2 regions of the Streptomyces sp. ML-6 genome follow, and region 1 is predicted to be linked to the other one. Evidence: riboswitches for the same ligand, from Rfam matches in the RefSeq annotation. Region 1 holds a riboswitch; the other holds the start of a gene.
What was found. A riboswitch is a leader RNA that binds a small molecule or an ion and turns the genes downstream of it on or off. The one in region 1 is predicted to bind glycine.
Positions count from the first base shown of each region.

Region 2: another riboswitch for glycine. It lies ahead of gcvP (aminomethyl-transferring glycine dehydrogenase); the one in region 1 lies ahead of gcvT (glycine cleavage system aminomethyltransferase GcvT).

Region 1 covers NZ_JAOTIK010000001.1:5,750,385-5,756,249, forward strand. The annotation lists gene glyA (serine hydroxymethyltransferase) at 1-1,161, opposite strand, end outside; gene gcvH (glycine cleavage system protein GcvH) at 1,184-1,561, opposite strand; gene gcvT (glycine cleavage system aminomethyltransferase GcvT) at 1,654-2,769, opposite strand; glycine riboswitch at 2,911-3,008, opposite strand; gene OCT49_RS25565 (AAA family ATPase) at 3,169-3,852, shown strand; gene OCT49_RS25570 (enhanced serine sensitivity protein SseB) at 3,980-4,762, shown strand; gene OCT49_RS25575 (enhanced serine sensitivity protein SseB C-terminal domain-containing protein) at 4,936-5,715, shown strand.
Region 2 covers NZ_JAOTIK010000001.1:938,982-944,846, forward strand. The annotation lists gene gcvP (aminomethyl-transferring glycine dehydrogenase) at 1-2,836, opposite strand, end outside; glycine riboswitch at 3,031-3,127, opposite strand; gene OCT49_RS04120 (PRC-barrel domain-containing protein) at 3,229-3,609, shown strand; gene OCT49_RS04125 (DNA polymerase IV) at 3,534-5,009, opposite strand; gene OCT49_RS04130 (MerR family transcriptional regulator) at 5,067-5,684, opposite strand; gene OCT49_RS04135 (bifunctional nuclease family protein) at 5,853-5,865, opposite strand, start outside.

The DNA of each region.
Region 1 (5,865 bases):
GATCTCCGCGACCTCGGTGAAGTCCTCGGCCCCGAAGCCACGGGTGGCCAGGGCCGGCGTGCCGATCCGCAGACCCGAGGTGACCATCGGCGGGCGCGGGTCGTTCGGGATGGCGTTCCGGTTGACCGTGATGCCGATCTCGTGCAGCCGGTCCTCGGCCTGCTGGCCGTCCAGCTCGGAGTTGCGCAGGTCGACGAGGACCAGGTGCACGTCCGTGCCGCCGGACAGCACGGAGACGCCGACCTCGGTGACGTCCGGCTGCACCAGACGCTCGGCGAGGATGCGGGCACCCTCCAGGGTGCGCTGCTGGCGCTCCTTGAACTCCTCGGAGGCCGCGACCTTGAAGGAGACCGCCTTGGCCGCGATCACGTGCTCCAGCGGGCCGCCCTGCTGACCCGGGAAGACCGCGGAGTTGATCTTCTTGGCCAGCTCCTGCGTCGACAGGATGACACCGCCGCGCGGACCGCCGAGGGTCTTGTGCGTGGTGGTGGTGACGACGTGGGCGTGCGGCACCGGGTTGGGGTGCAGGCCCGCGGCCACCAGACCGGCGAAGTGCGCCATGTCGACCATCAGGTACGCGCCGACCTCGTCCGCGATCCGGCGGAACGCGGCGAAGTCCAGCTGACGGGGGTACGCGGACCAGCCGGCCACGATCAGCTTCGGCTTGGACTCCTTGGCCAGCCGCTCGACCTCGGTCATGTCCACGACGCCGGTCTCGTCGACGTGGTACGGGACCACGTTGTAGAGCTTGCCGGAGAAGTTGATCTTCATGCCGTGGGTCAGGTGACCGCCGTGGGCCAGGTTCAGGCCCATGATCGTGTCGCCCGGCTTCAGCAGCGCGAACATCGCGGCGGCGTTGGCCTGCGCGCCGGAGTGCGGCTGGACGTTCGCCGCCTCGGCGCCGAACAGCGCCTTGATCCGGTCGATGGCGATCTGCTCGACGACGTCGACGTGCTCGCAGCCGCCGTAGTAGCGGCGGCCGGGGTAGCCCTCGGCGTACTTGTTGGTGAGGACGGAGCCCTGGGCCTCCATGACCGCGACCGGAGCGAAGTTCTCCGAGGCGATCATCTCGAGGGTGGACTGCTGTCGGTGGAGCTCGGCGTCGACGGCGGCGGCGACGTCCGGATCCAGCTCGTGGAGGGAGGAGTTGAGAAGCGACATCAGGTGGTCCCTTGGGGTCTCTTTAGTTGCCGGAGAACTCGGTGTACTCGTCGGCGGAGAGCAGGTTCTCGGGCTCCTCCGCGATGCGTACCTTGAACAGCCAGCCGCCCTCGAAGGGAGCGGAGTTCACCAGCGACGGGTCGTCCACGACGCTCTGGTTCGCCTCGGTGACCTCGCCGGTCACCGGCGAGTACAGGTCGCTGACCGACTTGGTCGACTCCAGCTCGCCACAGGTCTCGCCCGCGGTCACCGTGTCACCGACCTCGGGGAGCTGGGCGTAGACGACGTCGCCGAGCGCGTTGGCGGCGAACTCGGTGATGCCGATCGTGGCCACACCGTCCTCGACGGCCGACAGCCACTCGTGCTCCTTGCTGTAACGCAGCTGCTGGGGGTTGCTCATGACCTGAATTCTCCTGTACGCGGGGGAGTGCTGATGAACGGTGGTCTTAAGGCGTGAGACGCGAATACGTCACTTTTGGGGAGGCGCGGGGGTCACTTCTGGCGCTTGTAGAACGGCAGGGCCACGACCTCGTACGGTTCGTGGGTGCCCCGGATGTCCACGGCGACGCCCGTGGTGCCGGGCGTGGCGTGTGCGGCGTCCACGTACGCCATGGCGATCGGCTTGCCGAGGGTGGGCGAGGGGGCGCCCGAGGTGACCTCGCCGATGACCTGGCCCTCGGCGACGACGGAGAAGCCGGCGCGGGGCACCCGGCGGCCCTCGGCGATCAGCCCGACCAGCTTGCGCGGCGGGGCGGTCTCGGCGCGCTCGGCGGCGGCCTCCAGGGCCTTGCGGCCCACGAAGTCGCCCTCCTTCTCGAACTTCACGACCCGGCCGAGACCGGCGTCGAACGGGGTCAGCGCCGTGGTCAGCTCGTGCCCGTACAGCGGCATGCCGGCCTCCAGGCGCAGCGTGTCGCGGCAGGAGAGCCCGCACGGGATCAGGCCGCGGGAGGCGCCCGCCTCGGTCAGCGCCTTCCACAGCTGCTCGGCGTGCTCGGGGGCGACGAACAGCTCGAAGCCGTCCTCGCCGGTGTAGCCGGTGCGGGCGATCAGCGCGGGGACACCGGCGACGGTGCCGGGCAGACCGGCGTAGTACTTCAGGTTGTCCAGGTCGGCATCGGTGACGGAGGCCAGGATGGCGGGGGACTCGGGGCCCTGGACGGCGAGCAGCGCGTACGCGTCGCGGTCGTCGCGCACCTCGGCGTCGAAGCCCCCGACCCGCGCGGCCAGCGCGTCCAGCACGATCTGGGCGTTGCCGGCGTTGGCGACGACCATGTATTCGGTCTCCCCGAGCCGGTAGACGATCAGGTCGTCCAGGATGCCGCCGTCCTCGGCGCAGATCATCGTGTAGCGGGCGCGGCCGGTGGCGACGGTGCCGATGTTGCCGACCAGCGCGAAGTTCAGGAAGGCCGCGGCCTCGGGGCCGGTGACGGTGATCTCACCCATGTGCGACAGGTCGAAGAGGCCGGCCCGGGTGCGGACCGCGTGGTGCTCGTCGCGCTCGCTGCCGTAGCGCAGGGGCATGTCCCAGCCGGCGAAATCGGTCATGGTCGCACCCAGCGAACGGTGCAGGGCATCGAGGGCGGTGAGACGGGGGGCGGTGCTCATGGACGTGACTCCCGGGGCATGACGACGAGGACGATCCCTCCCCATCTGTCATCGGAACCTGAGAGGTTCGCCGGGAGCCCCTGAACGGGGTCGGCTTGCACCTTGGGTGGAGCCGCAGGGCGGCCCGCTTTTCAGATCTGCCTCATCCGCACGGTACGGGGCCTGAGAGATTCAAGGGAGGAACTTGCTCCTTCGGCGCCCGGCACGCGCGGTCACCGGAACTCTCCCGCGCGGATTCAAACGGCCTGTATGTAGTTGGCCGGGTCATCATCGCACGCATCGGGCCGGAGTGGGGCGTCGGTCCCCCTGCGGGATTCGGCGGTGCGGACCATTGTCTCGCATTACCTTTTCTTTACACTTCAGGGGCATACGTGGGGTGACCCGTACAGGGGGAGGGTGATGACGTTGCGGCGATACGCGACGACCGCGGGCATCGCGCACGGAGCGATGCCCGCACAGCCGGGAGCTCCGGCCAGGGAGGCGCTCGGCCCGCACGCGCCCGTCGTGCGGGACCTGCGGGAGCGGACGGGGGGCGGTCCGCGCGCCCTGGACTTCGCGCCGGGCGACGTGGTGGTGGTCTCCGGGCTGCCGGGCAGCGGCAAGTCGACGCTCATCCGGCGGACGGTGACGACGGCGCACGCGATCGACTCGCAGGACACCCGCGAACGCTGGGCGGGGATGATGCCCCGCTTACTCCCGTACGCCCTCTACCGCCCGCTCGTCCGCGCCGCCCACTACTGGGGGCTGCGGCGGGCGCTGCGCTCGGGGGGATCCGTCGTCGTCCACGACTGCGGCACCCAGGCGTGGGTGCGCGGCTGGCTGGCCCGGGACGCCCGGCGCCGGGGCCGCGGCCTGCACCTGATCCTGCTCGACGTCACGCCGCAGACGGCGAGGGAGGGCCAGCGGGAGCGCGGGCGCGGGGTGTCCGGCTACGCGTTCGCCCGGCACCGCAGGGCCGTGGCCCGGCTGCTGCGGGCCACCGAGACCGGCCTGCTGCCGCCCGGCTGCGCCTCGGCGGTGCTGCTGGACCGGGAGGCGGCGGGAAGACTGGACCGGATCGGATTCACCGAGCCCGGGAGCTGAGCGGCCGGGGCGCAGTCGGCCGGGCGGGGCGCCGAGGGGCCGGTCGACCGGGGGTTCGAGGGATCGGGGCGGTCGCGGCGGCGGGCGTTAACCTTCTGCCGGAAGGCTCGGGCAAGAAGGGGAAGCAGTGGACATTCCGGCGCAGGTCCAGTCCCATCCGCAGGGCGGATGGCCGGCCAACGAGCTCGAAGAGGTGCTGATGGCCTCGGTGGGCAGCCCGGAGGCGGGCGGACGGCTCGTCGAGGTGCTCGGACGCAACCAGGTCTGGGTGCCCCTGCCCAACGGCGGCGGACCCGACTCCCCGGACCTCGACCTGCCGACGATGGAGATCGACGGCGCCCCGTACGTCCCCGTGTTCAGCTCCGAGCAGCAGTTCCTCGCCTGCGTCGGCGCCCACATGTCCTTCGCCGTCGCGCCCGCCCGCGAATTCGCCCGCGGCCTGCCCCCGCAGCTCGGCATCGCCGTGAACCCGGGCGGCGCGGTCGGGATGCCGCTGCCGCCGCCCGCCGTGGCCGAGCTCTGCCGGACCGGACGCACCCCGCTGGACGGCCCGGCCAGTGGCGGCCGGGTCCGGCTGTACGAGCCGGACTGGAAGGAGGAGCCCGTCGACTTCCTCTCCGCGGCGGCCGGCGAGTTCGAGGAGAGCGGCGTGGTGCTCACCGCGCGCCGGACCCTGGCCAGCATCGAGGGCGAGGACCCCGTCCTGTTCATCGGCGTGGAGCTCTCCGGCGGGGAGGGCGCGGACCTCAACGCCCCGATGGACGCCCCGATGGCCGCCCTCGGCCGCGCCCTCGGCCGGGTCGAGGTGCCCTGGCCGGTCAATCTCGTCCTGCTCGACGTGGCGCAGGACCCGGTGGGCGACTGGATGCGGGAGAGGATCCGGCCGTTCTACCAGCGGGCAGACCGCTAGGACGGGGTTCCAGGGCCCCGGACCGGACCGCGCGCCTCCGGCCCGCGGTGTCAAGCCGGTGTCAGGACCGGCGCATAAGCTGGTTTCATGGCTGGTGCCTCGGCATCGGGCCGCGCCCGGAGGCCCGGGGCGCGGTGGGCCGACACAGTGGAGTCGAAGAGGGGCGGGACCAGGTGAGTGCGTCAGGCACCGCGGCGGCCGGGCAGGTCGAGCACATGCTGCGCCAAGTGACGCCCGGGCGCTACGACGCGTACGAGGCGCTGCTGCAGGCCCTCGCGAACGACCGGGTCTGGATGCTCCTGTGGCACGGTGCGCCGGGCTCGCCCGACGCCCAGTACGGGAACATGGAGGTCGACGGCCTCGGCTACGCCCCCTGCGTGACCTCCGCGCAGGAGCTCTCGGCCAGCGGCTGGAACCGCGCCCACGAGGTGGTCACCGGCGGCGACATCGCCCGCGCCCTCTTCCCGGACCGCTGGGGCATCTGGCTCAACCCGCACGCCCCGGGCGGCGGTGTCGGCATCCCCTGGCTGGACCTGCGCCGCATCGCCACCGGCCTCGACCGGATGCCCGCGGGCCCGCTCCGGCTCACCGAGCCGGCCATCGAGATCCCGCAGTTCTACGCCCAGCTCGCGCAGAACGCCCACCGCACCCCCGCGATCCGCTCGCTGCGCCGCGCCTGGGTGCAGCCCGCGCTCGGCGCTCCGTACCTCGCCATCGGCCTCGACCTCTACGACACCAGCCCCCTCTCGGTGGACGCGGTGCGCGCGATGATGCAGCAGTCGATCGCCGCGGTCCCGGACGGCCTGCCCGTCTCCACCGTCGCGATGTCCGACGAGTACGACCCGGTCGCGATGTGGCTGCGCGCCAACGCCCGGCCGTTCTACGACCGCGAGGCCCACGCCCCGGCCGCCCCCGCCGCAGGCTACGGCTACCCGCCCCAGCGCACGTACTGACCACGCCGGTCCCTGAGCCCACCTGTCCCTGACTCCGTCGGCCTCTGACCCCGCCGACCCTGAGCCCACCTGTCCCTGACTCCGCAGGCCCCCGGGCCCGCGCGCCCGCGGGGCGCCGCCCCGTTCCCCGGGCGCCGCCCCGCCCTCCGC
Region 2 (5,865 bases), 4.8 Mb from region 1:
CACCGAAGGCACCGTCGATCCGGCGCACCGGCGGCCAGTACTTGTCGGCGGCCGAGACGCCCGCCGGGAAGACCGCGGTCTCCCGGCTGTAGCCGTGCTTCCACTCCCCGCCCAGCATCGCGGCGGTGTGCGGGGCGTTGCCCAGCGGATTGTCGTCCGCGCTCCACTCGCCCGAGGCCACCTTCTCGACCTCGCCGCGAATGGCGATCATCGTGTCGCAGAACCGGTCGAGCTCCGCGAGGTCCTCGCTCTCGGTCGGCTCGATCATCAGCGTCCCGGCGACCGGGAACGACATGGTCGGCGCGTGGAAGCCGTAGTCGATCAGGCGCTTGGCGATGTCGTCGACGCTGACGCCGGTGGCCTTGGAGATCGGCCGCAGGTCCACGATGCACTCGTGCGCGACCAGCCCGGCCGGGCCGTTGTACAGGATCGGGTAGTGCGCCTCCAGCCGCTTGGCGATGTAGTTGGCGGCCAGCACGGCGACCTGCGTCGCGCGCTTGAGGCCCTCCCCGCCCATCAGGCGGACGTACGCCCAGGAGATCGGGAGGATGCCGGCCGAGCCCCACGGAGCGGCGGAGATCGGTCCGACGCCGGTCTCGGGACCCGCCGTGGGCTGGAGCGGGTGGTTCGGCAGGTACGGGGCGAGGTGCGCGCGCACGCCGACCGGGCCGACACCGGGGCCGCCGCCACCGTGCGGGATGCAGAAGGTCTTGTGCAGGTTGAGGTGCGAGACGTCGCCGCCGAACCGGCCAGGACGGGCGAGACCGACCAGTGCGTTGAGGTTGGCGCCGTCGACGTACACCTGACCGCCGGCGTCGTGCACCTCGGCGCAGATGTCGGCGACGTGCTCCTCGAACACACCGTGCGTCGACGGGTACGTGATCATGAGCACGGCGAGCTCCTCGCGGTGCTTCTCGATCTTGGCGCGGAGGTCCTCGACGTCGACCTCGCCGTCGTCGGCGGTCTTGACCACGACGACCTTCATGCCCGCCATCACGGCGCTGGCGGCGTTGGTGCCGTGCGCGGAGGACGGGATGAGGCAGATGGTCCGCTGGTCGTCGCCGTTGGCCCGGTGGTACGCCCGTACGGCCAGGAGGCCGGCGAACTCGCCCTGCGAGCCCGCGTTCGGCTGGAGGGAGACCGCGTCGTACCCGGTGACCTCGGCGAGCCGCTCCTCCAGCTCACGGATGAGGGTGAGGAAGCCCTGCGCCTGCTCCGCCGGGGCGAAGGGGTGCAGCGCGCCGAACTCGGGCCAGGTGATCGACTCCATCTCGGTGGTCGCGTTCAGCTTCATGGTGCAGGAGCCGAGCGGGATCATGCCGCGGTCCAGCGCGTAGTCCCGGTCGGCGAGCCGGCGCAGGTAGCGGAGCATCGCCGTCTCGGAACGGTGCTGGTGGAAGACCGGGTGGGTGAGGATCTCGTCGGTGCGCAGCAGCCCCTCGGGCAGCGCGTCGGCGGCGGAGGCGTCCAGCGCCTCGATGTCCCCGTCGACGCCGAAGGCGGCCCAGACGGCGGCGATCCGCTCACGGGTGGTGGTCTCGTCGCAGGCGAGGGAGACCACGTCGGCGTCCACGAGCCGCAGGTTGATCCCGCGCTCGCGGGCGCCCTCGACGACCTCCGCGGCCCGGCCCGGGACACGCACCGTGAGGGTGTCGAAGTAGGAGCCGGTCATGACGTCGACACCGGCGGCGCGCAGGCCCTCGGCCAGGATCGTCGCGTAGCGGTGGGTGCGCCGGGCGATCGTGCGCAGCCCGTCCGGGCCGTGGTAGACGGCGTACATCCCGGCCATGACGGCGAGCAGCACCTGCGCGGTGCAGATGTTGCTGGTCGCCTTCTCGCGGCGGATGTGCTGCTCGCGGGTCTGCAGGGCCAGCCGGTAGGCCTTGTTGCCGTCCGCGTCGACGGAGACGCCGACGAGGCGGCCGGGCAGGCTGCGGGCGAACTTCTCGCGCACGGCCATGAACCCGGCGTGCGGTCCGCCGAAGCCCATCGGCACACCGAAGCGCTGAGTGGTGCCGACCGCGATGTCCGCGCCCAGGTCGCCCGGCGAGGTGAGCAGGGTCAGGGCCAGCAGGTCGGCGGCGACGGTGACGATCGCACCGAGCTCGTGGGCCTGCTCGACGACCGGCCGGATGTCCCGGACGGTTCCGGAGGCGCCCGGGTACTGCACCAGCACGCCGAAGACGCCGCGCTCGGCGATCTCCGCCGGGATGCCGTCGGACAGGTCGGCGACGACGACCTCGACACCGGTCGGCTCGGCCCGGGTCTCCATGACCGCGATGGTCTGCGGCAGGGCGTCGGCGTCGACCAGGAAGACGCCGTTCTTCACCTTGCCGACGCGCCGGGAGAGCGCCATGGCCTCGGCGGCCGCGGTGCCCTCGTCGAGCAGGGAGGCGCCGGAGGTGGGCAGTCCGGTCAGCTCGGCGACCATGGTCTGGAAGTTGAGGAGCGCCTCCAGGCGGCCCTGGGAGATCTCCGGCTGGTACGGCGTGTAGGCCGTGTACCAGGCGGGGTTCTCCATGACGTTGCGCAGGATCACCGGCGGGGTGAAGGTGCCGTAGTAGCCGAGCCCGATCATCGGGGCCAGCACCTGGTTGCGGTCCGCGAGGGAGCGCAGCTCGGCGAGGACCTCGGCCTCGGTTCGCGCGCCCGGCAGCCGGAGTGCCTCGGTGCTCTTGATGACGTCGGGCACCGCGGCCGCGGTGAGCTCGTCCAGCGAGCCGTACCCGACCTGGGCGAGCATCTTCGACTGCGCCTCGGCATCGGGGCCGATGTGCCGCTGCTCGAACGGAATGCCCTGCTCCAGCTGGGAGAGCGGGGTGCGACGGGGGGTCATGGTGGAGGCCTCCTGGTCTGTCACGACCTGCGAGGGGCACCTCGGCGCGGGTGCCCGGACGGCCTCCCCCTCTGTCATCTCAACCTGAGAGCTTCACCGGCATGCCCTACGGCCTGCCGGCTTTCACCGTCGGTGAGGAAGGGAACCGCTTCGGCACCCGGCCGCACGGAACCCGCCCTGCTTTCCAGAGTGACCTCGTCCGTGCGGTACGGGGGCCTGAGAGATTCCGGGGAGGATTTGCTCCTTCGGCGCCTTCGGATCAGTTCCGGAGGACTCTCCCGCACGGGGTCAGCGGCCGTCACCAGCCTACCAGCGGGGTTCTTCGCCGAACCCTCGAGTGGCCGACCCCCCGAATCTGCCCTTTTGTAGTGCTTGTGGAGTAGCCGCGACCAATGGGAGGGATCGTGCAGAGCGACATCGATCCGCGCAGCCTGATCGGCCGCAAGGCATTCGACCGCAGGGGCACCAAGATCGGAACCGTGGACGAGGTGTACCTCGACGACGCGACCGGTGTGCCCGAATGGGCGGCCGTACGTACCGGACTCTTCAGCCGGGACGCGTTCGTCCCGCTGGAACCCAGCGAATTCGTGGACGACACGCTCCGTGTCCCCTTCGACCGCGCGCTGATCAAGGACGCGCCCGACTTCGGTGTCGGCCGCCACCTCTCACCGGAACAGGAGCTCCAGCTCTACCGGCACTACGGTCTGGACTCCCCGCCCGAGGCGGTCGGCCCCGACCGGGACTTCGGCAGGCTGGCGGGCCAGGAGGAGTAGTCCGCCGGTTCGCGCACCAACGGCAGCGGATCGGCCGGCCGCAGCGCCGCGTCGTCGATCCGGAACGTGCGCACCCGGCCGGGCGCCGAGTCGGGCTCCTCGAACCGCACCGTCACCCGCCCGATGCCGCTGCCCTGCACCCAGCCGTGCCCGTAGGTGTCGTGGTGCACGTCGTGCCCGGCGTGCCAGTGCCGCGCGGCGGGGTCGTCGGGGGCGGCCGGGTGTTCCGGTCGCGGGCCGTCCGCCGGTCCGGTCCGGTCGTCCTTCGCCGTCGTCGCCTCCTCGGCCGGCTCCCCGGCCGAGGTCCGCCCCTCGGCGGTCCGCTCGCCCGCGGCCTGGGCGAAGAGGTCCTCCTGCGTGTAGTCGGCGAGCCCCGTGACGCCCACTCCGAGCAGCCGGACGCCCCCGGTGGTGTCCACGGCTTCCAGGAGCCGTGCGGCGGCCTCACGGACCACCGCGGGGTCGTCCGTGGGCCCGCGCAGCGTCTCGGACCGCGTGAGCGTCGAGAAGTCGTACCGGCGCACCTTGAGGACCACCGTCCGCCCGGACCGGCCCGCGCCCCGCAGCCGCTGGACGCACCGGTCGGCCAGCCGCTCCACCTCCGCCCTGACCCGCACCCGGTCGTGCAGGTCGACGTCGAAGGTGTCCTCGACCGACACCGACTTCGCGTCGCGCTCCGCGACCACGGGCCGGTCGTCGTGGCCGAACGCCATGTGGTGGAGCGAGCCGCCGTGCGCCTTGCCCAGCAGACGTACCAGCTCGGCCTCCCCCGCCGTGACCAGGTCGTCCACCGTCGTCATCCCGGCCCGGCGCAGATGGTCCGCCGTGGCGGGGCCGACCCCGGGCAGGATCCGCACCGGCATGGGCGCGAGCAGCTCCCGTTCCGTGCCCGGCTCGATGACCCGCAAGCCGTTCGGCTTCGCCTCCTCCGAGGCGATCTTGGCCAGCATCTTGGAACCGGCGAGCCCGACCGAGCCGGTGAGCCCGGTGACCGCCCTGATGGCGGTGCGCAGCTGCTCGCCGATCTCCCGCGCCGAAGCCGTGTCGTCGGCTCTCCCACCGGCCTCCAGATCGACGAACGCCTCGTCCAGGCTGAGGGGCTCCACCAGTGGGGAGAGCCGTGCGAGCAGCTCCATCACCTGGTTGCTGACCGTCCGGTACAGCTGGAAGCGGGGCACCAGATAGGCCGCGTTGGGTGCCAGTCGCCGCGCCTGCGCGGTCGGCATCGCCGAGTGGACCCCGAAGCGCCGCGCCTCGTACGAGGCGGTCGCCACGACTCCCCTGGGCCCCAGGCCTCCCACCACCACCGGTTTGCCGCGCAGGCTCGGCTTCGCCGCCTGCTCCACGGAGGCGTAGAAGGCATCCATGTCCAGATGCAGGATGGTGGGAGCGGTTCTCACATCAACCGATGCTGCACCACGGCACTGACAATCGCCGGGCCCGGGGCCGCGACGGGGTCAGCCGGCGCGGTTGCGCCGCCGTGCGAGCTCGTCGGTGGGGTTGTTGCCGATCAGCGTCTCGCCGGTGTCCACCCGCTCGCCGTGCAGCTGCGACAGGGCGACGTCGACGTCCTGCCACACCACGCCCACCGCGATGCCGAAGACGCCCTGACCGCCCCGGAGCAAGTCGACGACCTCGTCGGGCGACGAGCACTCGTAGACCGTGGCCCCGTCGCTCATCAGGGTCATCCGCTCCAGGTCCTGGAATCCGCGGGCCCGCAGGTGCTGCACCGTGGTGCGGATGTTCTGCAGGGCGACGCCCGTGTCCAGGAAACGCTTCACGATCTTCAGCAGGACGACGTCCCGGAAGCTGTAGAGCCGCTGCGTACCGGAGCCGTACGCCGGGCGCACGCTCGGTTCCACCAGCCCTGTGCGCGCCCAGTAGTCGAGCTGCCGGTAGGTGATGCCCGCGGCCGCACAGGCCGTGGGCCCCCGGTAGCCGATGTCGCCGACCAATGCCCCGCCGTCCCCCGCCACCGCGGCCGGTTGAACCGGCTGCACGATGGTGTGGTCGGCTGTACTCCCCTGCTGCGGATACGGCCCACCCGCCGCCGTACCGTCGCCGCTGCTTCTCACGCCGACCTCCGTCCTTGACCTGCCATCTCGAAGGTAGGCAGTCACTCGGGGTGCGTCAACGATCGCCACACTCGGCACGCCGAGTGATAATCACCCCGAGGGTGGTTTCCCATGTCTCGCGAGCGGGAAAGGCTTGCCGGATGCGCTGCTGGCGGCCCCGTGGACCGGTCACTGGCTGTTG